2 linked regions of the Pararhizobium sp. A13 genome follow. The protein of the gene in region 2 interacts with the protein of the main gene of each other region in a pairwise test. Links are inferred from orthologs where the notes say so. Each region holds a gene or a part of one and is shown on either strand. Other genes may lie near its edges.

Region 1 (15,230 bases), 2.7 Mb from region 2 along the record:
TTCTCGGTCGCCTTCTTCCTCGGTGCCCGATATGACGCCTCGATTCCGGTCATCGATCTGCCCGAAGAGTTGCGCGGGTCGCAGCGCGGCATCACGGTCGATCCGCTGAACCCGATCTTCCGTGAAGTCGGCCAGAACCACCTGAAAAGCCGGCTCCGTTCGCATCCAGACGTCGCGCGCGCGCATCACGCCGATCTCCTCGCGCCGGAACAGCGCGAAGGTTAGGGGTATGCACCGAGCACGATCGAAACGGGGAACCCTCCGCATCATCTTCCATATTCGATGATGGACAGGCCTGCAAAGACGGGCGTCGGCAAGCGGATGCTACGACGGACGATGTTCGCTCACTGAGGGCGTTGCGCGCTACGCATCAGCCTCCGCCGTCACGCCGCCGACCGCAGCTTTCCCGCGTTCGTAAACGGCATGATTCGAGGCACTGCTTGCGCATAGGAGTCGTAATCGGGGAAAGTTGCCCGCAACACCCGTTCCTCGTTAACCATGCGTCGCAGTTGGATCAGCCAGTGGATGACGCCAAGTGACACCGACCAGATCGACAGGTTCATGGTGATGAGCCCGATCACCGCGATTTCCTCGGTGAGATAGAGCGGGTGACGCACGATGGAGTAGGGGCCGCTGGCGACCAGTGTTCGCGCTTCAGGCATGATGCTGAAGGCGCGGCCCAGAAAAAACAGCACATAGACCGAGGCAAGAAGTCCGATGATGGTCAAAGCCAAGCCTAACGAGCGAGTAGCAATGGACATTTCAACGGGCGGCAAATACCCGGCGACGACGACCAAAAGGAAGGTGCCCGCCATTGCTGTGATGTAGCCCTCCGTGCTTTCAGCCGAGCGGAGCGGAGGGAGGCGGGTAATTGTAACGACACAGATCATTCCAAGGAACAGCACGGACGCAAAACTGGCTGCTGCAGTCACTACGTCGATAGACGTCAGATCGGCGCGCGCGAAAGTCTGCTGAATGAAAATCACCCGGGTTATCAGCGCCGGAATGAAGTAGAGACAGATGCAGACCCTGCCGGCGATGTCAGCAACAGCCAAATATCGACTGTTCATTGGTGCCTCCCCAGGATTGTTCGGAGGCCATCTTGGCACGGTTGCAGTGAATATCAACGGCAACTGTATAAATTAGTAAACTCGCCTGGAGCGGACGCGGCGTATGATCTCGGCATGAGAGGACAAGCAGGCGAGAGCGGCCAAGATTATCAGAGCGGTCCCGAGCAGTGTTGTCGGGATCGGAAGCGACCAGTAGCTACTCCCCGGCAGAGACGGTCCAAGGCCACTTGCCTCAGGGCGGTTTGCGCCGGTGTTGGCAAGGATCAGCACAAGCAGCGCAACATGGGCATGAACGAAGCGCGTCCTAGGAAGCCGTTTCGGGAGCAATGCGAGATACACACCACAGGCTGCGAGGGACCCCAGCGCGGCGATAAGGTGCCACACTTCGACCCCTGAGATGCCAAGCAACACAAACGCCGGTAGGCGCAACACCGGTAGTGTCGTCAGGTACAGTGCCCAAGCAAGCGCGCTCGATGGATACACCGCAAGCAGGACTATACTGACGGCAAATATTGCACCCACGGCATAGACCAAAGCGGGTCCGAGACGAACAAATGTCAGAACCAGGGCACGCATATGCTTTCCTCCTTCGGCCGGTGGCATGGTTCTAGGCAGAATATGAGCCAATGCTTGAGCAAGGATTACCACTCGATTGGCGCCGTGTGGTACCGGAAGTTGTTACTCTGTGGCGGCCATGTCAAGTGTTCGTCCTCTCGGCGCAAAGAAACCCACACAAAACATCTCGCCAATTGACGGCAGGTGCTGAAACACGCCTGGTTGTCGATGTCGACGCACCGGTTGAGGCGGTATCGCCGTTGCCGTGATAGCGCTGGGCCGGACAGCCTCGATAGGCGCTCTCGGCATCAATTCTGCGCGGCAGCAAGCCCGTTGATCTGTAGACTCGGATATTCTCAGCAACGATCCGAGCGGCAGATTCCCGGTTCGTCGGAGCGGAGATGTGAGGCAGGGCGGTGATGCTTGGATGATCCCATACGGGAGAGCGGTCAGAAAGTGGTTCGTGGCCGAACCTGTGACAACTTGTGCCCTATTTCGGTGCGGCCATCCGGATAGATGATCTCGTTATATCCTATGTCCGACCAGCCCTGCGCCCTATGAATGGTAGCAATACCGGTTGTACCTTTGTCCCAGCCAGGAGGCGTAGCAGTGAGGTGCGCCACGCCGAGAGTCGTTTGCCTGCGAACAGTCATGATGATGATTTGCTTGGGTATTGTCGATATATTTAATGTGTCTAAAATTCATCCAGTCGATCGGAAAGGCCCCCGCTTCGATCGGCGGGAGGTTTTGTCTTTCCCCGAGGCCGAGCCTCCACAAGTCGCCGCCACCCTATGTGGAAGAAGACGACTAGAGGCCCGTGCGGCAATCCTCGTTTGCCGTGCGGGCCTTGCGGCCGTTGATGCCCTGAAGAGAGTGCGCTCGGATGCGGAAAACTGCATCCACGGAACCTTGCGCGGGGTCAGGCGTTTGGGATTCACCATTCACAGGAGAAAAAACATGCGGTGGATTTCAAAGCCCTTGCTCGTCGGTGCCATGCTGCTCTCAGGCGCAGGGCTCGCGCAAGCTGCCATGATGGCGACGACGGCGACGGACCTGACGGTCTATTCCGGGCCCGGCACGGGATATCCTTCCGTTGGTGTCGCGACGCGCGGCAGTTCGGCAGTGCTTGACGGCTGCCTCGACGGCGAGAATTGGTGCCGCATCGATGTCAACGGCATGCGTGGCTGGGTTTTCGCCCAGGAACTGACCGTGGACTACAATGGCGCGCCGGTTATCCTTCAGGAACGCCGCGTCGATCTTGGTGTCCCGGTCGTCAGCTACGATGGGACGGGCAGCATCGGCGGACCTGCCGATCCCGCACCGGGAGATGAATTGATCGGGAAGGTCGGCGAAACCATCGTACCGCCGCCCGAAGTGATCACCTATATCGAGCGCACGCCCATGGAGACGGCTCCCTATGACGGCGAAGTGGTGGTCGGGGCAACTCTGCCGGGCGATGTGGTGATCTCGCAGGTGCCGAACTATCAGTACAGCTATGTGCGCATTAACGATCGGCCGATACTGGTCGATCCGCAAAGCCGCCGGATCGTCTATGTTTATGAATAGACGCTGATTTTGAAAGTCTGGCCCGGTCCGCGGAACGCGCGGCCGGGCAGGGGCATACCGCCGGGTTCCACGAGAGTTCGGCTGGAGGAAAGGACATGACCTCGCGCGCAGGCATGATCGCCGTGATCGGCTTCGTGATCGGTTCGATTCTCAGTGTCCTTGTCGTGCAATATTACGCGCCGGATGCAAGCACCAAAAACACCATGCCTCCGGACCCGCTTGTCGTTGCGCCGGAAAATGCTGCCGAGGAGACCAGGTAGCGGATTTGCTCTCCTCTTTTTACCAATCACGCCCCGATGGCGATGTCCCGCCGCAAGGCGATTTCGCAGGCTGTCGTCAAAACGGCAAGGTCCCGTTCACCGTTCTGGTAGAGCCGGACCATGATATTGGCGCAGATCTCCATGTCACTGTCTGATCGTGCCCTTTGATGTGCTTCGCAAAACTGATCGAAAACGAGCCGTAGTGTGTCGATATCCTCGGCACAGAGAACGTCCATATGCATGGTGGCGTTCGCCATGGGGATTCCTCCTTTGGGTGGGGCGGTTGCAACCCGTTTAGGCCCCCACTACCTGATGATGACCGCAGTTTAGCGCAATTTTAAGATAGCGCCATTCACTAAGACATGTTCGTGGCCTTAGCGAAGGTTTACGTCAGCAAGCGTGCGGTTTCGTGCCTTTCTAAGGCAAGGAGTTGTGGCCTATTTCTTGACCAGCGTAGGTCCCACGTCACGCTCCCTGATCGTTCGCACAGCGTCCAACAGCGCTGGAACGACCAGCGCGGCGCCCGCATCTGACAGGTGATCGTCGTCGAAGTAGAAAACCCTGTCGGCGTCGACGCTGTTGATGCATCGCTGCTTGATGAAGGTGCTGCAGAAGAAATCGCTAGGCTTCACGCGGAAGAGATTGGGGTGGGAGATGGCGTCGAAGGCGGCGATGACTGCCTGGTTTCGCTGCAGATAGCGTTCAAAGCTGGTGCTGAACTCCAGTTTTTTGCGCCCGGTCATCGCGCTCTTCGCCACAAGTTCCGGCACGTTCCACCCGGCTTCCGGTATCGGATAGACGAGCACCACATTGCGGCCCGCATCGAGATAGTTTTGGATATCAGCCACATATTGTTTCAACACGCGGGCCTTGCGCGCCGGATCGTCCTGCCTCGCCTGCTCACCCACACGGTCGAAGAGATCGACGTAGGTGGGTTTCAGAAGCTCGATGCCGCCCTCGCCATTGTCGAAGGGCGTGCCGTCGAGATAAAGGCTCCAGCGGTTTGCCATGACAATGGTCGTCGTATCGCTCTTGCGAATATAGTCCTCTATGCCGGTGAAAAAGGAATTGCAGCGCAACCGGTATTTTGGACTGGAAACGTAGAACCCGGAAAAGCCGACGCACGCGGAATGGGTCATCACATAGAGATCGGCGTCATTTGCGTCGAAGACGCGGAGTGCTTCTCCGGCGAGTGCGGCGGCATGAGAATCGCCTATCAGGATCGTCTTGCTGCCGGCTGAATGTTTGGTCAGGCAATCTCGAACCGGATGGGGCAGGGATGCCTCGCCCTTGTCGAACAGACATGTGTCCATGACGGGGTCGTGACGCTCCTGGGCAAGCGCAGCCTGCGCCTCCCGCGGCAAGCGGAATTGCAGGCCGCCGTTGGAAAGACCGTAAAAGCCTGTCCCGATGAACAGCAAGGCTGTGACTGCAGCGGCACTCAGAATCTGGACCGGCCTTGGCAGAAGTGTTGTTTTGGCGCCCTTGCGGAACGGTGTCTCGACGAAACGCCAGGAAAGGTAGGCAAGGGGAAAACAGCCAAGTGCAAGCAGGCCCATCGCCAGCGCGGAAGGTTCGGTCAAGCTGCGGATGCGCGCGAAGGCGAACACCGGTTGATGCCAGAGATAAAGGCTGTAGCTGATCAGGCCGATGCCGACCATTGGGCGCGTCGAGAGCAAGCGTGCCGCTATCGTTTCCTCCGATCCGAACAGGATGACCAAGGCGGCGCCGAGAACTGGGACGAGTGCATAAAGGGACGGAAAGGGGGTCGCCTGATCGTAGGCGAAAACCGAGAAGACGATGATCGCCAACCCCGTCAGGGATAGAATGTTGCTTTTGTATTGCCGCCCGCCCGCCAGCGCGAAGGCGCAGAGCGATCCGGCCAGCAGTTCCCAGGCGCGCGCGTGCGGCAGGTAGAAATTTGCCGTCGCAAAATTCTGTGAACCGTACTGGGCGAGCAGCAGACTGGCGACGGCGATCGCCGCGATAGCACCGATCAGCGCCCGGCGGCCGAATTGCCAGACCAGTATCACGAACAATGGAAACAGCATGTAGTACTGCTCTTCCACCGCCAGGCTCCAGGTGTGCAGCAGCGGCTGCTCTTCCGAAGCCGCGGCGAAGTAGCCGCCGCTCTCACCCCAGAAAAAGAAGTTGGAAGCGAACAGGCAGACCGAGATGATGCTTGTGGCGAAGCTCGTCATCTGGTCAGGCAGCATCCAGGCCCAGGCAAACGGCATGCAGCACAAGAGTACGAAGAAGAGCACGGGAAGGATGCGGCGCGCCCGACGCTCGTAGAATTTCAGCAGTGAAAAAGTGTCTTTTTCCCGTTCCGCGATGATGATCGAGGTAATCAGATAACCACTGATGACGAAGAAGATATCGACACCGATAAACCCGCCGCTGAACTGCTGGAAGCCGGCATGGAATAGCACCACCGGAATGACCGCTACCGATCTCAGCCCATCTATTTCGCGTCTGTAGTTCATTCCGGCCCTGCAGCGATTAAAACAGGCGTGATAGCCCGGCAGGATGCGACGGCTCGGTACCGCGGATCAAGCTGTTCCTGTGAAAACAAGTGTCAAAGCAACAGCATATTTGTTGCGAAGGAGAAATGCGGTGTTTCGCGGCAATGGCGGCATCACCCCAGGGGAGCCCTGGGGTGATCTCAAGCTGATCGGGGCCCTGGTCAGTCGCGGAACAGTTTCCAGCGGGTCGGCCTGAAGGCGAGGCGAGACCGGTCGGAAGTTGCCTTTTCCGGTGGCAGTTCGATTTCGACCTTCGTATTGGCTGCGCCGATATCGAGCTCGACGTGGCGGGTGCCGGCGACACGCCGGGTCTGGACGACGATACCGGCAATGCAGCCGCCGCAGCCATCGAGCAATTCTATGTCGTGCGGGCGGAAATAGAGCTGCGCGGGGCCGTCGGCTTCGCCAGGTGCGCTGACGCCGATCGAGCGGTCCTCGAGCCAAAGCTGGCCGTTTTCGACACGGACCGGAAGAATGTTCGACTGGCCGATGAAACCGAAGACGAAGGGCGAGTTTGGCGTGTCGTAGATATCGTCCGGCGTACCGATCTGCTCGATCTTGCCCTTGCTCATGACAACGACACGGTCGGCGAGTTCCAGCGCCTCGTCCTGGTCGTGCGTCACGAAGACGGTGGTGTGGCCGGTGCGGTCGTGGATTTCGCGGAGCCAGCGGCGCAGCTCCTTGCGTACCTGCGCGTCCAGCGCGCCGAAGGGCTCGTCGAGCAGCAGGACGTTCGGCTCCACCGCCATGGCGCGGGCGAGCGCCACACGCTGGCGCTGGCCGCCGGACAGCTGCGCCGGGTAGCGCTTTTCTAGGCCACTCAGTTGCACGAGGTCGAGCAGTTCCAGAGCGCGCTTGCGGATATCGGCTTTTGGCGGACGGCGTCCCGCAGGGCGGATCGTCAGGCCGAAGGAGACGTTGTCGAGCACGGTCATGTGGCGAAACAGGGCGTAGTGCTGGAAGACGAAGCCGATGTTACGCTCCTGCACCGTCTTGCGCGAGGCGTCCTCGTTACCGAAATAGACGGTACCTTCCGTCGGGCTCTCCAGGCCTGCGATTAGTCGCAGCAACGTCGTCTTGCCGGAGCCCGAGGGCCCCAGCAATGCGATCAACTCGCCAGAGCGAATGTCGAGCGACACATCGTTAAGCGCCGGAAAGCGACCGAATTCCTTGCGTATGTTTTGAACGCGAACTTCCATGTAAACTTGACCTTTCAGTGCCGGCGGCTGGCAGCGATCTGGGCACTGTATTTCATTTCGAGCAGCGACTTCAGAACGAGGGTGACGAGAGCTAGCAGGGCGAGAAGCGTTGCGACCGCAAAGGCGGCAACGAAGTTATATTCATTGTAGAGGATTTCCACCTGGAGCGGCATGGTGTTCGTCAGGCCGCGGATATGGCCGGAGACGACGGAAACCGCGCCGAACTCGCCCATGGCGCGGGCGTTGCACAACAGGACGCCGTAGAGCAGGCCCCATTTGATGTTGGGCAACGTCACGTGCCAGAACGTCTGCCAGCCGCTTGCACCCAAGGACAACGCCGCTTCCTCGTCGCTCGTACCCTGTTCCTGCATCAGCGGGATGAGTTCGCGGGCGACAAAGGGGAAGGTGACGAAGACGGTAGCGAGCACGATGCCGGGTACGGCAAACAGGATCTGGATGCCGTTGCTTTGCAGCCAGGGTCCGATCAGGCTGTGGGAGCCGAACAGGAGGACGAAAACAAGGCCCGATATGACCGGTGAGACCGAGAAGGGCAGGTCGATCAGCGTGGTGAGGAAGGCCTTGCCCTTGAACTCGAACTTGGCGATCGCCCAGGCTGCGGCAATACCGAAAACCAGATTGAGCGGGACCGCGATGCCGGCCACAAGCAGCGTCAGCTTGATCGCTGCAAAGGTTTCCGGATCGGACAGAACGGTGAGGAACTCGCCGGGGCCGTTGCGCATGGCCTCGGTGAACACCGCTGCTAGCGGCAGGACGAGGAAGAGAGCGACGAATGTGAGCGCCGCGGCGATCAGCCCGTACCGCGCCAGCCGGTGCTCGGATGTGGCGACCCGCACCAGTTCGGTGTTTCCGGTGCCGGCGGGTGAAGTGCCATCATGCGCCATAGCCGTACCTCCGTCTGCTCCAGGCTTGAATCATGTTGATGATCAACAGCATCGCGAAGGAAATGACAAGCATGACGGCGGCAATGGCGGTCGCTGCCGGATAGTTGAATTCCTCCAGCCGGATAACGATCAGCAAAGGCGCGATTTCCGACACGTAAGGAAGGTTGCCGGCAATGAAGATGACCGAACCGTATTCCCCGACGCCGCGGGCGAAGGCCAGCGCAAAACCGGTGAGAACCGCAGGAGAAAGCCCCGGCAACAGCACGCGCCGAATCGTCTGGAGACGGTTGGCACCCAGTGTTGCCGCCGCTTCCTCCACTTCCTTGTCGATTTCCTCCATGATCGGCTGCACGGTCCTGACGACGAAGGGCAGGCCGACGAAGACGAGCGCGAAAACGATGCCGAGCGGGGTGAAAGCGACCTTGATGCCGAGCGGCGTGAGCAGGCTGCCGATCCAGCCGTTCGGTGCGTAGAGCGTCGTCAGCGCGATACCGGCGACGGCGGTCGGCAGCGCGAACGGAAGGTCGACCATGGCGTCGATGACGCGCTTGCCGGGGAACCGATAGCGCACGAGGACCCAGGCGAGGATGACGCCGAAGACGACATTAATCAGCGCGGCGAGAAAGGCCGTGCCGAAGCTGATGCGAAGCGCGTTGACCGTGCGCTGGTCGGTGGCCAGTTCCCAGAAGGTTGCCCAGCCCAACGCGCTGGAGCGCCAAACGAGGCCGGAAAGAGGAATGAGAATGATGAGAGTGAGCCATGACAAAGTAACGCCGAGCGCCAATCCGAATCCCGGAATGACGCTCGGCTGCCTGATTTGCCACAGCGAAGCTGTGCGTGCGGTCATAAAGTCTTATTGTCCTGGCTTGTAGATCTGGTCAAAGAGCCCACCGTCCCCAAAATATTTTGGCTGAGCTTCCTTCCATCCGCCGAATTCGTCAATAGTCACGAGCTTAACATCGGCAAAACGTTTGATGTCCTCGGGGTCGGCGGCTTCCGGTTTGAACGGGCGATAGTAGTGTTTTGCCGCAAGCTTCTGGCCGACGTCGGAATAGAGATATTGCAGATAGGCTTCGGCCACCTTACGGGTCCCCTTGGCATCGACATTGCCGTCGACCAGCGCGACCGGCGGCTCAGCCTTGATCGAGATGGAAGGCGTGACGATGTCGAAATTGTCCGGGCCGAGTTCCTCGAGCGAGAGATAGGCTTCGTTTTCCCAGGCGAGCAGAACGTCTCCAAGGCCGCGCTGGACGAAGGTGGTCGTCGCGCCGCGTGCACCGGTGTCGAGCACGGGAACATGCTTGAAGAGCTGGCTGACATATTCCTGCGCCTTGGCATCGTCGCCGCCATTGGCCGCGCGTGCCCATGCCCAGGCGGCAAGGAAGTTCCAGCGGGCGCCGCCCGAGGTCTTCGGGTTCGGCGTGATGACCTGGATGTCATCCTTCACGAGATCGCCCCAGTCCTTGATGCCCTTCGGATTGCCCTTGCGCACCAGGAACACGATGGTCGAGGTGTATGGCGCGCTATTGTTTTCGAACTTGGTCTTCCAGTCAGCCGGAATCTTGCCGGTTCCCTTGGCGATGGCGTCGATATCGGCCTCGAGCGCCAATGTCACGACGTCGGCTTCCAGCCCGTCGATGACGGCACGCGCCTGTTTGCCGGATCCCCCGTGTGACGCCTGGATCGTCACTGTCTCGCCCGTATCCGCCTTCCACTTTTCAGCGAAGGCCGCGTTGAAATCCTTGTAGAGTTCGCGGGTCGGGTCGTAGGAGACATTGAGAATCGTCGTATCGGCAAACGCGAAACCCAGTCCGCCGATCTGGATGCTGCTGGCGAGAAGCGCCACCGTAAAAAGTCTCGTAAGTTGTTTCGCTCGCATGTCTACCTCCGTTGTTAAGCAGGCATACTCTATTCATTAAGTGGGATATTATAACGCAGAAGTTTTCCTTTCCCCGATCACAGGGAGAAAGTCCTGCCCTTGGCATGGGCCAATGCCGAAATCATTTGCCTCGTAGCGGCATCAGGCTCCTGAGCCATTGCCAAGGGAGGCTACCACACCGCGGTGCCTTGCGGAACGTCAATCCTCGGCAAAGCCGCCAAAACCATATTGGCGGGCGACATGCTTCAGCGACCGGTCGAGTATAACCCTATCGATTTCCCCGATCCGATTCGCGCTCGGGCCTGGGCGATGCACCAAAAGCGGGCCATTTGAGCACCCACGCCCGGAACGTCCTACAATCGGCCGCCTGGGTCCAGCGTGAAATCAACGATTCTCCGTCTTGCAATGATCTTGAGCGAGCGATCGGGTTGTATCTGGTAGGTCTCGCTCCAGCGATTACCGTATTGATCCAGGAACGAGTGACTGAACGTGCTGCCGATCGGCGACTTGGTCAGCTTGGTCCGGGGCTGCCCGCCATAGGTGATACTGCCCGGTATCGGTTCGACTTCGCTGGAGGATTGCGTTTGCGCACAGGACGCCACGAACAGCGCGGCAAAAGCCGTAATGATTATCGTTTTCATCGCACAACTCCCCGGGGAATATCTTGGTCCCCCCTCCTTTTGCGGACATAGTGTTTGCGCGGATATTTTCCAGCCCTCAGAGGATGGCTTGGAGCGCGGCCCGCGTTACGCGAGGCTTGCAGTGCCGAATCGCGTGGTATTGCGAATATCAGAGAATCAGCAAGAATGAATATGGGAGGTTTCACGGAGACTTGATTGTCATGAAACGAAAACTCCTTGCCTCCAGCTTGCTTCTTTCCCTCTCCAGCCCAGCCTTGGCGGCAACCCAGGGCGCGCGCGAAGACGTGATGGAAAAGATCGCCGATGTGGTCGCCTTCGCCCGGGTATGTCCGGCGCTGGAGATGGATACGGTTTCGGTGACTGCTTTCGCCATCGGCCAGAAAATCGGAAAATCCAACCGCGATTATGATCTCATCGACGCCATGGCCAATGCCCGGGAAGGCGCAATTCGCCGCGGTAACGCGGAAATTGCATGTGAAACCGGCAGGCGGCAATATGGGCCGGGCGGGAATGCCTTGCCGGGCCTGCTGCGCGAGAGATAAATTTCCCCAAAGCAAGGTGACTTCGGGGCGGTTGGATCAACACCTTGAAGCGCGCCATCGAAACCCTCGGACGCATTCCTATGTCTGGCCTATATCTGTTTGGTCCATGTCTGTTCGGCCCATGTCTGTTCGGCCCATGTCTGTTGGCGGCCAGGAATGGTGCTGCGCGGTTCTGAATTTAGGAGAAAGGGAGGCGTTTATGGCGGATGCCGCCGACATATGCACACCGGGCGAGATCCTGTCATTCTGGTTCGATGAATTGCGTCCGGAACATTGGTTCAATCCGCCTGTGTGGCTGGACGAGCAATGCGACAGGCGGTTTCGCACGACGCATCTGGCGCTTTCGAGAGTGGTTGGTGCCGAGTGGCGGGAGACGCCGGAGAACCGGCTTGCCGCCGTCATCGTTCTCGACCAGATGCCGCGCAACATGTACCGGGCCTCGCCGCTGGCTTTTGCGACAGACGGTCTGGCACTCAGAGAGGCACGCCTTGCTGTCGATGCGGGGGCCGATCGGGAGATGACGATCGATCAGCGTGCATTCCTCTATCTTCCCTTTGAACATTCGGAAGATCTCGTTGATCAGACACGATCGGTGAAGCTCTGCACTGACCTTGGCGATGCCGACTACCTCAATTTTGCCATCCGTCATTGCGAGATCATCCGGAAATTCGGCCGATTCCCGCATCGCAACGCTATTTTGGGCCGCGTTTCCACGGCAGCGGAGATCGACTTCTTGTCTCAACCGGGCTCGCGGTTCTGATGCGCGCGAAGGATCAACTGCTGCGATACCAAAATCGGTTTTTGCATCTGGCGACGCCCCGGCCTATGCAACGCCCAACCGTCTGAGCCGCGCTTCGATTCTGGTTCGCAGCGCCGGACGCCGGAAAAGGATAATGTGTTTGCCGATGACGTCGAAACTCTTTGCCACCCTTCTGTGCTTGTTGTGGATGGTTGCGGCCCCGGCGCCCGTCATGGCGCAGCAACCGGCCACAAATGTCATTCCCCGGCAGACCGAGGAAGTGGCGAGCCCACAGGCGAAGCCTGGCGAGCAACTTGAGACTGCTCGCAAGAACCTTGCGCGGCTGACAGATCTTGTGACGCAGGCTAAAAATGATGACAACCGCCTTGCCGAGCTCAAGGTCGAGGTCGATGCGACGGCCAAGCAGATTATCGCTACCTCGGTCGCCACCCGGCCACGCCTGGATGAAATCAAGGCGCGGCTGACGGAGCTGGGCGATCCGCCGGCGGAGGGCGCACCGCCCGAGGCCGGGGTCGTCACGGAGGAGCGCAAACGCCTTCTCGCCGAACGTGGTGAGATCAACGCGCTGACGGGAACCGCCGAGGATCTGTCGATCCAGGCGACAAAGCTGTCCAACGGCATCACGGCGACGCGGCGCGCTCTGTTCAGCAACACGCTGCTCAAGCATACCGATATCAACCGGACTACGCTGATGGATGCGATCGCCGCCATCAGCCTGGAACGCGAGACATTCATGCGCACGGTCGGCAGCTGGCTGACCTTCGCGTGGAACTTCAAGCGTTTGCAATTGCTTTCGGCTCTGTTCCTGTCGCTTTGCGCCGCGCTCGTCCTCCTTGCGGGCACACGCCGGGTGTTTTCTCCGTTTATCCACCGCGAGGTCCTGAACGACGAACCGGGCTACATCACCCGCCTGTCGGTGGCGTTCTGGTCAACGATGATACCGACAATGGCGATGGCGGCCTTTGCGACGACCAGCTACTTTTTCTTGCAAGTGTTCAATGTGCTGCGGCCCGACATTGCGCCGATTGTTTCGGCCACCTTGGCAATTTGTGTCGCCCTGCTGTTTGTCTCGACCTTGTCGAACGCCGTTCTTGCGCCCCGGCAGGGCGCCTGGCGCCTTGTGCGCGTTTCCGATCGCGGTGCGCGTTTGCTGGTGTGGTCGATCTTTGCCATGACGGCGGTCAATGGTCTCGATTATCTGGCCGGCACGATCAGCGAAGTGATGGGATCCCCGATCATCCTCACTGTCGTCAAAAGCCTGATCGCCTCGATCATCACCGGCCTGATTCTGATGGCGATGTCGTTGATCAAGCCGATCGTTGCGGCGGGCGAAACGCTGGATAGTCAGGGCAAGCCCTGGCCGCGCCCCGTTTGGCTGCTGTTCGTCTTGACCGGCGCTGCGCTGATCATTGCTGCGCTGTCGGGCTACGTCGGTCTTGCCCGTTTCGTTGCGACGCAGATCGTCATGACCGGTGCGATCCTGGTGACGATGTACATCGGCATCCTGACGGGCAAGGCCGTCGCCAAACAGAATGCGCTCGCCGACACGGTCGTCGGTCGGTATCTCGAAAAGCGTTTCCGGATGGAGCAGATCGGGCTCGACCAGGCGGGACTGGTTGCAGGTCTCGGCATCTATGCGCTGGTTGTCCTGTTCTTCATCCCGCTCGTCCTTTTGCAGTGGGGCTTCCAGATCGCCGATATCCAGGCGTGGGCCTATCGCATCTTCACGGAAATCAAGATCGGCGGCATCACCATTTCCATTACCGGTATTCTCGCCGGGATATTGCTGTTTGCTGCGGTTTATGTCGTCACCCGCTGGTTCCAGCGTTGGCTCGACGGCAGTGTCATGGCCCGCAGCCGCATCGATCCCGGCGTTCGCAATTCGGTGAAGACCGGGGTCGGCTATCTCGGCTTGGGGCTCGCCGGCCTGATGGCCATTTCCGCGGCGGGGCTCGATCTTTCGAACCTGGCGCTGGTTGCCGGCGCCCTTTCGCTCGGCGTCGGTTTCGGTCTGCAGAACATCGTTTCCAACTTCGTTTCGGGGCTCATTCTCTTGGTCGAACGGCCGTTCAAGGTCGGAGACTGGGTGGTGACGGGCACGACGGAAGGTTTCGTAAGGCGCATCTCGGTTCGCGCAACCGAGATCGAGACGTTCCAGCGCCAGACGATCATGGTGCCGAACTCGCTGTTCATCAACGCTTCCGTCGGTAACTGGACGCATCGCAACAAGCTCGGCCGGTCGGATATTCCGGTGACTGTCGGCTACGACGCGGTGCCCCGGCAGGTGATGGACACGCTGCTGCAGATTGCAGCCGCCCATCCGCTGGTGTTGAAGAACCCCGAGCCGTTGGCAGTCTTTACGACCTTCGGCGAAACGACCATGACCTTCGAATTGCGCGTCTACCTTGCCGATATCGTCAACGGCAACGGGGTGCGCAACGATCTCAGGCTGGCAATCTACGAGCGTTTCCGCGAGGAGGGGCTGGGGGCGCCGTTTCCCAAGGATGAACTCGAACCGGAGGAGCCAATGCCGGAGCTGGCGTCGGACGTGCCGGCGCAACAGGCAGCGCCCGCCGAAGCCGTTGAGCTACCGGTCATCGACGAACCGATCAAGCGCAGCGGTACGCAGCGGCGGCCCCGCAGGGTCAGCGTCGAAGCGGTGGGCGACAAGGATTGAAGGTTCGGCGATCGAGCAACCAGCTAATCACTGGTCGTTCCAATCCGTGGACTGCGCGAGTGTGGTCGTGCAGCATGATGATTATGTCGTAGACAGGCTCTACTCCTTAGGGGCCAAGCCCTAAAGTCCGCTTCCAGTATTCAATCAGGGTCATACGCAATGGCAGAATTTCCTCAAAAGGCGAAGGTCGTAATTATCGGGCTCGGCGGTATCGTCGGCGCGTCGATCGCTCATCATCTGATCGAGCGGGGATGGGACGACATCGTCGGCATCGACAAGTCCGGCATTCCGACCGACATCGGCTCGACGGCGCATGCGTCCGACTTCTGCTACACGACCAGCCACGACTATCTCTCGGTCTGGACGACGCAGTATTCGATCGATTTCTACGAGAAGATGGGCCATTACGCCCGCATCGGCGGCTTGGAAGTGGCGCGCACTGGCGACGACACCTGGATGGAAGAGATTAAGCGCAAGCTGTCTTCCGCCAAGGCCTTTGGCACCCGCGCCCACTATGTTTCGCCCTCCGAGATCAAGGCGATGTTCCCGCTGATCGAGGAAGATCAGGTTATGGGCGGCATGTTCGATCCCGACGCCGGGCTCGTCATTCCGCGCTCGCAGACGGTTGCGGGCAAGCTGGTCGATGTTGCCGAG
Region 2 (15,238 bases):
CGTCCAAGCCGGAGGAAATGGTGACGCAGGCCGCGTTGCTGAAGCTCGCGGGTCTCGGGATCGCCGACCGGAATTCGGTCGCAGGCGTGGTCCGGGCTCATGCGCAGGTCAGGGCGCTGGAGGAAGACTATGAAAAGATCGTCGCAGAAAACCGGGAGCGTCGCGAAAAGGGAGACGCGGAGAAGGAACCTTTGAAGCCGGTTCCCTTTCAACCGGGCGCAAGGCTGGTCTTTTCCGATGGCACGCCGGATATCCTCGCCTTCCCGCAAAACAGAAAGGGCTGGGCCCATCTCTGCCGCCTGCTGAGTGCCGGAAACCTGAGAACCCAAAAAGGGTCGTGCATCCTGAAGGAAGCAGACCTGATCGAATGGGGAGACGAGATGATGCTTGCCCTCATCCCCACCCCATCCTTGCTGGACGATGCCGGTGCGCAGGAAAAGCTGGAAGACTGCCTTGAGCGCCTGAGGAAACGCTTTCGCGACAAACTCCATCTGGTGCTTTCCCCGTCCTATGATGGCCGGGATGCCCAGGTTTTCGCCGCGTTCTCGATGCTGGCTGCCCGCAACCGCGTCCCGCTGATGGCCAGCAACCAGCCGCTCTATCACCACCCCTCCCGCCGTCCCCTGTCCGACATCGTCACCGCCATCCGTGAGCATGTGACGATTACGGAGGCCGGTTTCCGGTTGGCGCCCAATGCCGAGCGTTATCTCAAGCACGGGCGCGAGATGGCGCGCCTGTTTCGGGACTACCCAAAGGCGGTCGCCAATACCGAAAAGTTCTTCGGGAGCCTGTCCTTCTCGCTGGATGAGCTCAGCCACAATTATCCGGATGAAGGCGTCGAGGGGGAAACGCCGTCGCAGACGCTGGCGCGCCTGACCTGGGAAGGCGCGCGCGACCGGTATCGAAAGGGCCTTCCTGAGAAGGTCTCCAAGCAGATCGACTATGAGCTCGATCTCATCAAGCAGATGAAATACGAGCATTATTTTCTGACGGTGCGCAACATCGTCCATCACGCCCGCTACACGCTGAAAATCCTCTGCCAGGGACGCGGGTCCGCCGCCAATTCCGTCATCTGTTTCTGCCTCGGCATCACGGAAGTCGATCCCACCATAACGACGCTTCTGTTCGAGCGGTTCATCTCGACGGAGCGCAATGAACCGCCGGATATCGATGTAGATTTCGAGCATGAGCGCCGCGAGGAGGTCATTCAGTTCATCTATGAAAAATACGGCATCGAGCATGCCGGCCTGACGGCGGCGGTGACGAGCTACCGGGCGCGATCCGCCGGCCGCGAGGTGGCCAAGGCGTTCGGCCTGTCGGAAGATGTGCAATCGGCCCTCGCCAGCACGGTCTGGGGCTGGTCGGCGGCGGATCTGACGGAACGCGAGGCGAAGGCCGCCGGCCTCGATCTCTCCGACCGGACGACGACGGATGTTCTCAAATACGCGACCGAACTGATGAGCTTTCCGCGGCACCTCACCCAGCATGTCGGCGGCTTCGTCATCACGCGGGACCGGCTGGACGAGGTCATGCCGATCATGCCGACGGCGATGCCCAAGCGCTATATGGTCGAATGGGACAAGGACGATCTGGATACAATCGGCATCCTGAAGATCGACATCCTCGCTCTCGGCATGCTCACGTGCCTAAGGAAGGCCTTTGACCTCCTGGAATCGCACTATGATCGCCAGGTCACGCTTGGCGGCTTCGGCGACATGACCGACAAGGCGGTCTACGCGATGATCTGCCGGGCGGATACGATCGGCGTCTTCCAGGTCGAAAGCCGGGCCCAGATGAGTATGCTGCCGCGGCTCAGGCCCGAAAGATTCTACGATCTCGTCGTGGAGGTGGCGATCGTCCGGCCTGGACCCATCCAGGGAAACATGGTCCATCCCTATCTCAAACGGCGGGAGGATCAGCGCAACAACAGGCCCATCGACTATCAGAAGCCGGAGCTCAAGGCGGTCCTGGAAAGAACGCTCGGCGTTCCGCTCTTTCAGGAGCAGGCGATGCAGATCGCCATTACCGCCGCAGGCTTCCCTCCCGCCAAAGCCGACAGGTTGCGGCGCTCGATGGCGACGTTCAAGCGGTCGGGGCAGGTCAATTCCTTCAAGAAGGATATGATCGACGGCATGGTCGGGAACGGTTACCCCCGCGACTTTGCCGAACGCTGCTTCAGCCAGATCGAAGGCTTTGGCGAATACGGTTTTCCGGAAAGCCACGCGGCCTCCTTTGCCCTGCTCGTCTACGCCTCCTCCTGGGTCAAGGCCTATTACCCCGACGTTTTCTGCGCGGCATTGCTGAATTCGCAGCCGATGGGATTTTATGCGCCCGCGCAGCTGGTTCGCGACGCACGCGAGCACGGGGTCGAAGTGCGCCCCGTCGATATCAATCATTCCGAATGGAATTGTCTTTTGGAAGATACCGCCTTCGACAGAGACGCGATCGACCAGCGCCATCTCTCGATGCGGCATATCGTCAGGACGAAGAGGGCGGTGCGCCTTGGTTTCCGGCAGGTCAAGGGTCTTTCGGAACCGGATATGGAAGGGCTCGTCAAGAGCCGTGGCCAGAGCTACAACTCCGTGCGCGATCTCTGGCTGCGGTCCGGGCTGCAGAAATCCGATATCGAGCGGTTGGCGGATGCCGATGCCTTCCGGTCGATCGGGCTTTCGCGGCGCGAAGCGCTCTGGGCCGTGCGGGCGCTGGACGCAAAGAGTGCCGCGGAAAAGCTGCCCTTGTTCGATCGCGCGGACCGTGCCGATCTTCAGGTCGAGCCGGAAACCCACCTACCGGAAATGCTGCCGGGCGAGCAGGTGATCGAAGACTATCGCTATCTTTCCCTATCCCTGAAGGCGCATCCGGCTTCCTTCCTGCGCGATGAATTCACGAAGAAGGGTATCCTCAAGAACAGGGACCTTCTGACGGTGCCGAACGGTGAGAAGGTCACCATCGCCGGGCTCGTGTTGGTGCGCCAGCGGCCGGGCTCCGCCAAGGGCGTGATCTTCATGACGCTGGAGGACGAAACGGGTGTTGCCAATGCCATCGTCTGGAACAAGATATTCGACCGCTACCGGTCCATCGTCATGGGCGCCCGGCTGGTGAAGATCAGGGGCAAGCTCCAGAGCGAAAGCGGGGTGATCCACGTCGTGGTCGACCATATTGAGGATATGACATCGATGCTCGGCCTGCTGCAACGCGAGGCCCGTCATTTTGGTGTGTCAGAGCGGGCAGACCAAGCGCTGCGCCCGACCGCTGACCGTCGGCAGAAGAAGCGTTTGACTGTACCGGCCCATTCCGGGAAGGGCGATTTTGGGGAGACTGCCCGCACCGAGATCGTCGAGACCGCGAGCGTCATGCCAAAGGGGCGGAATTTTCATTAGCCCAGACAGGAGGATCCACCCCGCAGTTATCGGCAAATTGGGGGCAGGCGAGACCGACGCGCAGATCAGAGCTCGCTTGTAACAAAATTTGTTCGGCATTTTTGGCGGTCAAGAAATTTTGAAGACGATCGGGAAGGGCAGTCCAGTCTCTCCTGATCAAGATTAAGTCAATGAAAATTCGATATTTTTGATCAAGTTTAGAATCGATCTAATATTCTAGGTGCAAAATACCGAGCAGAATTTTTTGTTGACAGTAAATATCCGCTTTTGCTTTATGAAGAAATTCAGTGCGTTGCGTATCACGGGCAGGCGAGATGCTGGTTTGTAGCTGCAATTTCATCACCGACAAGGACATCGAGGACACCATCATCGGGCTCCTCGATGAGGACTGTTGGCAGCTGATCGTTCCTGCAAAGGTTTACCACGCGATGGAAAAGCGCGGCCGTTGCTGCGGCTGTTTCCCCAATGTCGTCGACATCATCATCCGCACCACCGAGCAATATCATGCCAGCCGCCCCTCGACGGATGACCAGATATTTGATTTCATGACCCGCCTCAAACAATTCCACGAAGAAAACAGGAGAGCGGATCTTGAAAGGCGACATAAAAGTCATCGAGCGGCTTAACGAAGCCCTTTTCCTCGAGCTCGGTGCGGTCAATCAATACTGGGTTCACTATCGCCTTCTTGAGGACTGGGGCTATACGCTTCTCGCCAAGAAGGAGCGGGCTGAATCGATCGAGGAAATGCACCATGCGGACAAGCTGATCGCCCGCATCATCTTCCTCGAAGGCCATCCCAACCTGCAGACGGTTGCGCCGCTGCGCATCGGCCAGAACGTCAAGGAAGTGCTGGAAGCCGACCTTGCCGGTGAATACGACGCCCGCACGGCCTACAAGAGCTCCCGCGATATCTGTCATGGCGCGGGCGACTATGTTTCCATGAGACTGTTCGAAGAGCTGCTTTCGGACGAGGAGAGTCACATCGACTTCCTCGAAACCCAGCTCGATCTCTTCAACAAGATCGGTGCCGAGAAATACGGCCAGCTCAACGCCGCGCCGGCAAACGAAGCCGAATAAGGTTCCGTTTCCAACAGCAACCCGCTTCGGTTCCCGGAGCGGGTATTTTTATGCGTCAAGATCCGGGTTGGCGACGCGGGCAGCGATGAATGGCTCATCGCCTTTTGGGGCGGCGGGGCGCTGCAACCGGCGTGGAAACCGAATGCCCGCGAGTGCGCCGGGGCAGTCGCCCCTAAAGGGGAGCGCCAAAAATGATCACTGCAGACAACAAGATACCCGCAAGTGTAATCAGCCGCGCAACGATGGGGGTTCCATCGCGGGGCTTTCAGTAGCCTGAGTTGCCGCCGTCGGACCCGTAACCGCCTCCGTCCATTGGGCGATTATCGTAGTTCGGTCCGCTCTGGCATCCGGAGATCGTCAAAACAGACAGCGCTACCGCGATCACCACCATCAAGTATCTGAGGTTCATGGCAGTCTCCCGTCATGGAGGGCCTGGCCAAGCCGTTGAGGCCATTCGAGAGATTGTCCTCTCGTTGTTCATCGAAGGCAAGCTCAGCCCGACATCGTGACGCTACCCCGCCAAATGCTTGAAGGCCGCCACGACGTCCTCGTAGACCTTGCGCTTGAACGCGACGATCAGTCCCGGCAGCTCGTGCATTGGTTTCCAGGCCCATTCGTCGAATTCCGGGTCGTGGCCGCCCGGGGGCGGGTTGATGGCGATTTCGGTCTCGTGGCCTTCGAAGCGGAAGGCGAACCAGCGCTGGGTCTGGCCGCGATATTTGCCCTTGAGGCCGATGCCGATCAGGTGATCAGGCAGGTCGTAGTTGATCCAGTCCGGTGCTTCGGCAAGCAGGGAAACGGTGGACATGCCGGTTTCCTCATGGAGCTCGCGGTAGGCCGCCTTCAGCGGGTCCTCATGTTTGTCGATGCCGCCCTGCGGCATCTGCCAGAGCTGGGCGGAGCCGTCATATTCGGAGTTGCCGACCGCAATGCGCCGTCCAACCCAGACCAGACCGTCCCTGTTCAGCACCATCACGCCGACGCAGGGGCGATAGGGAAGGTCTTCCGCCTTGATCGGTTTCGACTTGTTCTTGCTCATCCGAGTGTTCCTTGCTGATCATGTTTTCCGGCGCCGATGAACCCTGGTGCGCGGTTTCGCCTGCGTCACAGGCTTACGCTATTGTTGTTGCGGATCCTTGACGAGGGCCGAGACGCCGACGAATTCGATGCCGCGGGTGCCGGCCTCGTCGACCCATTGGGAAATTGCCTCGACGCTTTCGTCGAAGGCCGAGGCGACGCCGATGGCGCTGCCGTTGCGGCGGGCGATGCGCTCAAGTTCGTCGAGCTTTTTCAGGATGACGGTGCGGTCGAGTTCGCCGTCGACGACCATGTCGGCAAAGCCGTGCGGCACGCCGATCGTATCGGCGAGCGTACCGGTCAGCGATTGCGCCGACGTGCCGTCGTCGAGAAACAACAGGCCACGCCGGCCGATGTCGCGCATCACCGGTTCGAGCGCATCGGCGTCAGCCAGGAACCGCCCGCCGAGGAAATTCATGACGCCGGTATAATTGGTGATCCTGGCGAGCGACGAGCGCAGTTCGGACAGGTTCTTCCTGGCATCCTGCCCGACGCGCAGCGTATGCGGGCCGGGGTTGTTGTCGGGATAATCGAAAGGTTCGAACGGCACCTGCAGCAGGATTTCATGGCCGTCGCGGCGGGCTTCCTGCATCCAGCGCTGCAGGCTGTTGCCGCTGGCGGCGAAGGCCATGGTGATCTCGGGCGGAAGCTGGCGCAGCGCGTTCTGCGTGCCGGTCTGGCTCAGTCCGAGGCCGCCGACGACCAATGCGATGCGCGTGCCGCGCGCACCTGACCACGGCCGCGCATATTGATCCATCGGCCGCAGGCCATCCGGACCGATGATCGGCAAATGGCCTTCCGGCGCGTCTTCCAGCAGGGCATCGTTAGGAAAGGCGGCCATGCGCGGGTCCTGCCCCTTCGTGCGGCCGACCTCGATGAAGGCGGGGCCGTCGCCGCCACGTTGCTTGGGTGAGAATTTGGTGACGATCGAGCCGTCATCCGTCAGCGTCTCCTCGACATGGGCGCCGGAAAGGGCGCCGCTTGTCGGTGACGTCTTGAGTTTTTTGCCGTCCGCGGTCGTGTCCGCTCCCGGTTTTTCAGCTGTCTGCGCGGCGTCTGCTTCCGCTGTGGGTTTCGGTTCGATGAGGCCGGTCGGCCGCAGCACGGTCCACGCGGAGACGCCGATCAGCCCCGCAAAGCCTGCGCCGAGAAGGGCGCGGCCGAAAGAAAAGATAAATTTTTGCGATTTGGGAGGGCGCGCCTTGCGGTTCTGACCAAGAGGAGCGTTGAGGTCTGTTCCCAAGAGGGTCTCTATCGATCTGGGTTGCGAGGGGCGGAAAGCTTGGCAGGCCTCTGGTTCAAGAATCGAAACCGCCGCCCGGCCGGAGCCAGGCGGCGAGATGTTCAACGGAATCCGCGCAACACACGGACAAGAAGGCTTACTGCTTCAGTTCGGCCTTTTCCGGATTGGCCGGGAAGGCCGGGTCCGACTTCTTGCCGCGCAGCAGGTCGAGCGCATAGTTCAGCTGCAGGTCGTCCTTGGCTTCCGGCGGCACGTAAGCGACGGAACCGGAGCCTTCCTCGTTTTCGTTCTGGCCCTTGATATGACCACGCAGGCTGGATTCGCTCGTCGTTTCGACCTTGCCGAGCAGTTCCGGCGGCAGCGGCTGTTCGACCTTGATATCCGGCGAGATGCCGGTGCCCTGGATCGACTTGCCGGACGGCGTGTAATAGAGCGCGGTGGTCAGGCGCAGCGCACCGGCATCGCCGAGCGGGATGATCGTCTGGACCGAGCCCTTGCCGAAGGAGCGCGTGCCGAGAACGGTCGCGCGCTTCAAGTCCTGCAGAGCGCCGGCAACGATTTCCGAGGCCGAAGCCGAGCCGCCGTTGACGAGCACGATCACCGGCTTGCCATCCGTCAGGTCGCCCGCCGTGGCATTGAAGCGGCGGGTCTCGTCCGGATTGCGGCCGCGAGTGGAGACCACTTCGCCGCGTTCCAGGAAGGCGTCGGAGACGTTGATCGCCTGGTCAAGCAGGCCGCCCGGGTTGAGGCGCAGGTCGAGCACATAGCCCTTCAGCTTGTCGGCCGGGACCTGGGCCTTGATCTTCTCGATGCCGCTCTTCAGGTCGTCATAGGTCTTCTCGGTGAAGGAGATCACGCGCAGGTAACCGACATCGCCCTCGACGCGGAACTTGACGGCGCGCACCGCGATGATGTCGCGGATGATCGTCAGTTCGATCGGCTTTTCAGCACCCTTGCGCAGGATGGTCAGCTTGATCGGCTTGCCGACGGCGCCGCGCATCTTGTCGACGGCTTCCTCGAGCTTGAGACCGCGCACATCCTGGCCGTCGATCTTCGAAATGAAGTCGCCGGCAAGAACGCCTGCCTTGGCAGCCGGCGTATCGTCGATCGGGCTGGTCACCTTGACGAGATCGTCTTCCATGGTGACTTCGATGCCGAGACCGCCGAATTCACCCTTAGTCTGGGTGCGCATGTCTTCGGCGTCGGTGGAATTCATGTAGCTGGAATGCGGATCGAGCGACGAGAGCATGCCGTTGATGGCATTCTCGATCAGCTTGTCGTCCTGCGGCGGCGTCACGTACTGGGCGCGGACTCGCTCGAACACATCGCCGAAGATCGACAATTCGCGATAGGTGGATGCGTTGGCCGCGACGGCCGGGACGATGGAGGAATAAACAACGCCCGTGGCCGCTGCACCCATGAGTGCCCCGACCAGAACAAGTGACGTTCTACGAATCATTGCGTACCTTTCCGGTGTCTGCTGCGGTCCACCATGGTCGGGAATCAACCGGTTTTCCGTCTTTCCTGAATTCAATGTAAAGCGTTGGACGCTCGGTTTCCAGCGCCAATGCGGTCGCGCTGGCCACTCTTTTGTTACCCATGGTGCCAAGCGGCTCGCCGGCGACGACGAATTGCCCCTGCTGCACCGTGACGTCGTCGAGCCCGGACAGAACGATATGGTAACCGTCGCCGGGATTGAGGATGATCATCTGGCCGTAACTGCGAAACGTACCGGCATAGACGATCCAGCCATCGGACGGCGCTGTTACCAAGGCTCCTGCATTGGTTTCGAGCATCATGCCCTGGAGCGAATGCCCTGTCCCATCGGCATCGCCGAACCGGCGCAGGACCGATCCGGCCACCGGCAATGCGAGCTTTTTCTGCAGGTCCGAAAATGCATATGCAGGCGCAATGCGGTTTTTGTCGGGCGTAACGCTGTTGGCCAGTTCGCGGGCTTCAGCCCGCTGTTCCTCCGACATCCGCCTGCGGTTTTCCTCTTCGGCCCTGGCCGCGGCCGCGGCATCGCGCACCGAGGCGATCTCGGTCTCGATCGAGCCGATCAGGCCTTCAAGGCTGGTCGCCTGGGCGGCGAGCTGCTCGGCCTTGCGGCGCTCGGCGGCAAGCTCGGTGGCGCTGCGTTGCTTCAGTTTCTGCTTTTCGGCAATCAGCATGTTCATGCGCCGCTCTTCCTCGAGCCGGGATGCCATGTCGTCGCCGAGCGCCTGTTTCTGGGCGGTGATTTCCTTGCGTAGACCGGAAAGAGCCTTCAAGTCGGCGACAAGGTTTTCCGTTTCATGGCGAATGCCGGGCACGACGGCGCCGAGCAGGATGGCGCTGCGAACCGAGGCAAGCGCATCTTCGGGCGTGACGAGCAATGCGGGCGGCGGATTGCGCCCCATCCGCTGCAGCGCCGCCAGCACCTCGGCGAGCACGCTGCGCCGGGCGCGCAACGATTTATGAACGACATCTTCCTTCGTTCGCAGCGCGGTCAGCTTCTCTTCGCCGTCGACGATCTGCTGTTCCAGCGCCCTGCGCTTGTTCGCCGAATCGACGATCGCCGCTCTCAGTGACTCGCTGGTCTTTTCAAGCTCCTCGATACCCGCCTGCAGTTCGGCTGCACGGTCGTTTGAAAGCGTGATGGTCTTCGACAGGGCTTCCAGTTCGCTGCGGGTGCTGTCACGCCTGAGTGCGAGATCGGCGACAGGATCGACCTGTGCGGGCGCCTGTCCGGCGGCGGCCCGGGAGACGCGATCCGTCGTCTCGGCGGTCTGGGCGGGTGCGTCGGCGGCAAGCAGGAGCCCGGCGGTCAACAGGCTCGCGCGCAGGCCGCGCCAACCGGCATGTGCCGGCTGCCCTTTGTTTCCCCGCCTCTTCAACCCTGTCGTCATTCCGCCATTCGCTGTCAGCCGTGCGTCCGGGCAAAACCCTACGCTGATTTGGCCATCGCCGCCAACAGCCATCCCCGGCAATTGCGGCATCCGCGTGGCGGGGCGGTGGGCCTAGACCCTGTGATAGGGGTGGCCGGAGAGAATTGTGACGGCGCGGTAGAGCTGTTCGGCGATCAGGATGCGCACCAGCTGGTGCGGCCAGGTCATCTTGCCGAGGCAGATGACTGCATCCGCCTTGCTGTGCAGCGAGGGGTCAAGGCCGTCGGCGCCGCCGATCGCCAGCATCAGGTCGCGTTTGCCGCTGTCGCGGAACGAGCCGATGAGGGAGGCGAACGCTTCCGAATCCAGCGCCTTGCCGCGCTCGTCGAGCAGGATGAGAAGGCTGCCTTCGGGGAGGGATTTTTCAAGCAGGGCCGCTTCTTCGCGCTTGCGCGTATCGGCGCTCGAGGCGCGGCTTTCAGGCACTTCGGTGACGCGGGACAATTCGAGGCCGATCGCCGGTCCCGCCTTGGAGAAACGATCGAGGTAGCGGGCCGCAAGATCCTTCTCCGGGCCGGCCTTGAGACGCCCGACGGCAAAAAGACCAACCCGCATGTCGTTTCCTCGATTTTCGGCGCGCCGACAGTCCTACAGGCTTTCCGCGATGGCCGCCTGAACACGTAGTCGATCTGTTCCGGCGAAATGCCGGTGCCGCAATTTCGTTCTGCTACTGGTCGCAATCAGATGATTTCACCTGCGCGACCGCCACAGGATCCACAATTTCCACTATCGTCGGCCGCCTCCGGGGAGGCTCGGCGCCTAGTGCAAAGTGCCGTCTTCCATATCCGGCGCGGCCCACATCTTTTCGATGTTGTAGAACTCGCGGATTTCCGGACGGAACACGTGGATGATGATGTCACCGCTGTCGATCAGCACCCAGTCACCGGTTTCCAGGCCTTCGACGCGGGCATTGCCATAGCCTTCGTCCTTCAGGTCGGTCATCAGGTGATCGGCGATCGCCATGACATGCCTGCTCGATCGCCCGGAGACCACGACCATGTAGTCTCCCAGCGCCGATTTTCCGGCAATGTTGATGGTGACAATATCTTCTGCTTTCGAGTCCTCGAGACTGTTGAGGACCAGGTGAAGAGCACGGGCAGCGGCTTCGTCGCTGCGATCCGGGCTTTGCGGGAAAATGCGGCTGACATTTCCCTTCGCGTGTACTGTTGTCAGGGTCTTTCCTTTCCAGTTGAACAGAACAGGCACCACGATTCGATTGTCGGTCGAACCGCCACGCTAAATGTAGGCACCAATGCCTTAACGTTTCAAGACATGAGAAGTAAATGACGGTTAATCATTGTTCATGATTTCGCCCGAAGCGCTGTCGAACTGAGCGGCGAGCGCGGTCCGTGAATGAAGGTCCAGGCCGGAGCCTTGCGCCAGGCGAGGCTTGCGGCATGGGCTTCGTCGACACGTGCATAGTCGAAAGTCCTCGCCATCTTCGAGGAAAGATAGGAGAGCGTAGCACCTGGGCGGTCGATGACGGCGATGGGATAAGTGCGCGCGATTTTCTGCCAGTCCTGCCAGAGATGGAAGTTTTTCAGGTTGTCGGCGCCCATGATCCAGACGAAACGGATGTCGCGGTTTCGTTCGCGGATCTTCTCCAGCGTCCGTGCCGTGTAGGTTTGCCCAAGCGACTGCTCGAACGCGGTCACCTTGATGTGCGGATCGAAGGCGATCGCTTCGCTGAGCCTTATGCGCTCTGCAAGCGGTGCGAGATGGTTGCGGTTCTTCAAGGGATTGCCGGGCGTCACCATCCACCAGAGCTGATCGAGGCCAAGGCGGCGGAGCGCGATATCGGCGACCAGTACATGGCCGTCATGCGGCGGATTGAAGGAGCCGCCGAACAGGCCGACCGTCATGCCGCGCTCCACATGCGGCATTTTCAGATAGAATCGATCGACGCCGTCCGGATGCCCTTGATGCACTTAAGTCCGCACCTGACCGGTGCCGCGCACCCTGTATTTGAACGAGGTCAGCTGTTCGACGCCGACGGGGCCGCGCGCATGCATCTTGCCGGTGGCGATGCCGATCTCGCCGCCCATGCCGAACTCGCCACCATCGGCAAATTGGGTCGAGGCATTGTGCAGCAGGATGGCGGAATCGACTTCAGCGAAGAAGCGTTCGACGACGGCCGGATCCTCGGCAATCACCGCTTCCGTATGGGACGACGACCAGGTGGCGATGTGGTCGATGGCGCCATCGATGCCATCGACGAGCGTCACCGAGATGATCGAGTCGAGATATTCCGTCGCCCAATCCTCTTCCGTCGCCGCAATCAGCCCCGGCACGATAGCGCGAATGTCGTCGCTGGCGCGCACTTCGCAACCGGCATCACGAAGCACGGCAATGAGGGGTGCGACGAATTTATCTTTCGCCTTTCGGTCGATCAGCAGCGTCTCGGCCGAGCCGCAAATGCCGGTGCGGCGCATCTTGGCGTTGACGACGATCTTCATCGCCATTTCCAGATCGGCCGAAGCATCGACATAGACATGGCACAGGCCTTCGAGATGGGCGAAGACGGGAACGCGCGCTTCGTTCTGGACGCGAGCCACAAGGCTCTTGCCGCCGCGCGGAACGATGACGTCGATCGTGCCGCCAAGACCCGTCAGCATGGCGCCAACGGCGGAGCGGTCGGCGACCGGGACCATCTGGATCGCATGCTCTGGAAGGTTGGCATCCTTCAGCCCCTGTACCAGGCAGGCATGGATAGCCTGCGATGAATGCAGGCTGTCGGACCCACCGCGCAGGATCACGGCATTGCCCGCCTTGAGGCAAAGCGCGCCGGCATCCGCCGTCACATTGGGGCGGCTTTCATAGATGACGCCGATGACGCCGAGCGGCGTGCGGACCCGCTCGATATGCAGGCCGTTCGGTCGATCCCATTCGGCGATGATATCGCCGACAGGGTCCGGAAGCTCGGCAATGGCGCGGATGGCGTTGGCCATATCGAGCACGCGGCTTTCGGACAGCGTCAGGCGGTCGAGGAACGAGGCGGCAACACCGGTTTCGCGGGCATGTTCCAGGTCGAGCGCATTGGCGGCAAGGATGTCGTCCTTGCGGGCAACAATATTGCTTGCCATGCTGACGAGGGCCGCGTGCTTGCGTTCGGCGGAAGCGGTGGCGAGCGGGCGGCTGGCGGCGCGGGCCTGCCTGCCGATCACGGCCATGAGTTCCTGGATTTCCTTTTTCCTCACGTCGTCAAGCATGCGCGTCGCTCCTCACCGCATCCGTTCCCCGCTTTGCCGGTGCCGTCATCACCATGTCGTCGCGATGCACCATCGCGGCGCGGCCTGCGTATCCCAGAATAACGGCGATTTCCGCCGATTTCTTGCCGGCGATCTGCCGCGCTTCGTCGGCGTCGTAGCCGGCCAGCCCGCGGGCAATCTCGCGGCCTTCGGCGCCGATGATGGCGATCGTATCGCCGCGGCTGAAGGAGCCGGTCACCTGGCGGACGCCGGCGGGAAGCAGGCTTTTGCCCGAGCGAAGCGCCGCTTCGGCGCCGGCGTCGATGGCAAGGGTACCAGCCGGCAGCAACTGCCCGGCAATCCAGGTCTTTCGCGCCGTGACCGGAGATCCGGAGGGCGCGAACCAGGAGGAACGGGCACCGGCGCCGATCGCCGACAGCGGATGATCGGCCTTGCCGGAGGCGATGATCATGGCGCAACCGGCACCGGTCGCGATCTTGCCGGCATCGATCTTGGTGCGCATGCCGCCGCGCGACAGCTCGGATGCCGCACCGCCCGCCATCGCCTCGATCTCCGGGGTGATTTCCGCGATGGTTTCGAGGAAACGGGCATTGGGATCGAGATGCGGCGGAGCCGTATAGAGCCCGTCGATGTCGGAGAGAAGGACGAGCAGATCAGCACCGGTCATGGTGGCGACGCGGGCGGCCAGCCGATCGTTGTCGCCATAGCGGATTTCGGTGGTGGCGACCGTGTCGTTCTCGTTGATGATCGGCACGGCTCCCATCTTGAGAAGCTGGCTGATCGTCGCGCGGGCGTTGAGATAGCGGCGGCGCTCTTCGGTGTCGCCCAGCGTCAAGAGGATCTGGCCGGCGACGATCTCGTCGGTCGACAGGCTTTCCGACCAGGCGCGGGCGAGCGCGATCTGGCCGACCGCCGCGGCCGCCTGGCTTTCCTCGAGCTTCAGCACACCAGGGGCGAGATCGAGTACCGAACGGCCGAGCGCAATGGCACCGGAGGAGACGACGAGAACGTCGACGCCCTTGGCTCTCAGCGCGGCGATGTCGGCACACATGGCGTTCAGCCATTGTTTCTTCAGGCCGGTCTTGCGATCGACGAGCAGGGCCGAACCGATCTTGATCACAATCCGGCGGTATTTTTCCAGCGGTTTGCGGGTCGTGGCCATGTCAGTCTTCGTCCCCGTAGGTCTGAGCGCGGACGATGACGTCGCGCAGCGCCCGCAGCGTATCGGTCATGCCGGTGCCGACGACGGCCGACAGGAGCAGCGGCGTCTGGCCGCTGGCCTTGGCGAGTGCCTTCTGTTTTTTCTTCAGCTCGTCCGGATCAAGCACGTCGATCTGTGACAAGGCGACGATCTCCGGCTTGTCCGTGAGCTCGCCGCCATAGGCTTCGAGTTCGTGTTTCACTGTCTTGTAGGCCTTGGCAACATTCTCTTCCTGGGCCGAGACGAGATGCAACAGGACGCGCGTGCGCTCGACATGGCCGAGGAAACGATCGCCGAGGCCGACGCCGTCATGGGCGCCCTCGATCAGGCCTGGAATATCGGCAAGGATGAACTCGCGGCCATCGATGGTCGCGACGCCGAGATTCGGATGCAGCGTCGTGAACGGATAGTTGGCGATCTTTGGCCGGGCGCGTGTCGTCGTTGCGAGAAAGGTCGACTTTCCGGCATTGGGCAGGCCGACGAGGCCGGCATCGGCGATCAGCTTCAACCTCAGCCAGATGGTCTTTTCCTCGCCCTCGAGGCCGGGATTGGCCCAGCTCGGGGCCTGATTGGTCGAAGACTTGAAATGCGCGTTGCCGAAGCCGCCATTGCCGCCGGCGGCGAGCCGGAAGCGCTGGCCCTCTGCGATCATGTCGATGATCAGTGTTTCGGAATCTTCCTCGAAAATCTGCGTGCCGACCGGCACTTTCAACGTCACGTCGGCGCCGCCGGCGCCGGTGCGGTTGCGGCCCATGCCGTGAATGCCGGTGCCGCCCTTGAAATGCTGCTGGAAGCGAAAATCGATCAGCGTGTTCAGGCCGTTGACGGCCTCGACCCAGACATCGCCGCCGCGGCCGCCATCGCCGCCGTCCGGGCCGCCGAATTCGATGAATTTCTCGCGCCGGAACGACACAGCGCCAGCACCGCCGTCGCCCGAGCGGATATAGACTTTTGCTTCGTCGAGAAATTTCATCGCACTGCCATCTGGTTTGTGTATTTGCCTGCCGTATTTGCCGCCATCGATATAGGCGCTTACCCCGGAGGTCAAAGAATATCGTGAAGTTTTTGAGCTATAACATCCAGTACGGCGTCGGTCTCGACGGCCGTTTTGACCCCGAACGCAT

Evidence for each region.
Region 1: the proteins of WI754_RS04310 (region 2) and WI754_RS17615 interact in binary tests that used the Escherichia coli proteins (3 or more experiments, as listed by UniProt). The link is inferred for Pararhizobium sp. A13 from one-to-one orthologs.

Annotation. Positions count from the first base shown.
Region 1 is NZ_CP149510.1:3,573,574-3,588,803, reverse strand. What follows is about bases 5,157-8,147. They hold WI754_RS17615 (sulfate/molybdate ABC transporter ATP-binding protein), read right to left. Parts: upstream 7,176-8,147; coding sequence 6,138-7,175; downstream 5,157-6,137. Other genes in these bases: cysT (sulfate ABC transporter permease subunit CysT), read right to left, coding at 8,067-8,147; cysW (sulfate ABC transporter permease subunit CysW), read right to left, coding at 7,190-8,077; WI754_RS17620 (acyltransferase family protein), read right to left, coding at 5,157-5,937. Also shown: WI754_RS17650 (2-oxoglutarate and iron-dependent oxygenase domain-containing protein), read left to right, coding at 1-225; WI754_RS17645 (isoprenylcysteine carboxylmethyltransferase family protein), read right to left, coding at 384-1,070; WI754_RS17635 (DUF1236 domain-containing protein), read left to right, coding at 2,583-3,191; WI754_RS17630 (hypothetical protein), read left to right, coding at 3,287-3,451; WI754_RS17625 (hypothetical protein), read right to left, coding at 3,478-3,708; more of WI754_RS17620, read right to left, coding at 3,889-5,156; more of cysT, read right to left, coding at 8,148-8,924; WI754_RS17600 (sulfate ABC transporter substrate-binding protein), read right to left, coding at 8,931-9,956; WI754_RS17595 (hypothetical protein), read right to left, coding at 10,310-10,597; WI754_RS17590 (hypothetical protein), read left to right, coding at 10,885-11,139; WI754_RS17585 (DUF924 family protein), read left to right, coding at 11,339-11,899; WI754_RS17580 (mechanosensitive ion channel family protein), read left to right, coding at 12,045-14,576; WI754_RS17575 (FAD-dependent oxidoreductase), read left to right, coding at 14,736-15,230. UniProt on the Escherichia coli protein: Part of the ABC transporter complex CysAWTP involved in sulfate/thiosulfate import. Responsible for energy coupling to the transport system.
Region 2 is NZ_CP149510.1:903,031-918,268, reverse strand. What follows is about bases 10,774-13,772. They hold WI754_RS04310 (glutamate-5-semialdehyde dehydrogenase), read right to left. Parts: upstream 12,914-13,772; coding sequence 11,633-12,913; downstream 10,774-11,632. Other genes in these bases: proB (glutamate 5-kinase), read right to left, coding at 12,906-13,772; WI754_RS04315 (nicotinate-nucleotide adenylyltransferase), read right to left, coding at 11,006-11,587; rsfS (ribosome silencing factor), read right to left, coding at 10,774-10,901. In the rest of the region: WI754_RS04365 (error-prone DNA polymerase), read left to right, coding at 1-3,380; WI754_RS04360 ((2Fe-2S)-binding protein), read left to right, coding at 3,695-4,006; bfr (bacterioferritin), read left to right, coding at 3,972-4,457; WI754_RS04350 (hypothetical protein), read right to left, coding at 4,723-4,866; WI754_RS04345 (RNA pyrophosphohydrolase), read right to left, coding at 4,969-5,496; WI754_RS04340 (divergent polysaccharide deacetylase family protein), read right to left, coding at 5,575-6,777; WI754_RS04335 (S41 family peptidase), read right to left, coding at 6,914-8,236; WI754_RS04330 (murein hydrolase activator EnvC), read right to left, coding at 8,226-9,665; 23S rRNA (pseudouridine(1915)-N(3))-methyltransferase RlmH, read right to left, coding at 9,777-10,259; more of rsfS, read right to left, coding at 10,464-10,773; more of proB, read right to left, coding at 13,773-14,075; GTPase ObgE, read right to left, coding at 14,077-15,087; WI754_RS04295 (endonuclease/exonuclease/phosphatase family protein), read left to right, coding at 15,171-15,238. UniProt on the Escherichia coli protein: Catalyzes the NADPH-dependent reduction of L-glutamate 5-phosphate into L-glutamate 5-semialdehyde and phosphate. The product spontaneously undergoes cyclization to form 1-pyrroline-5-carboxylate.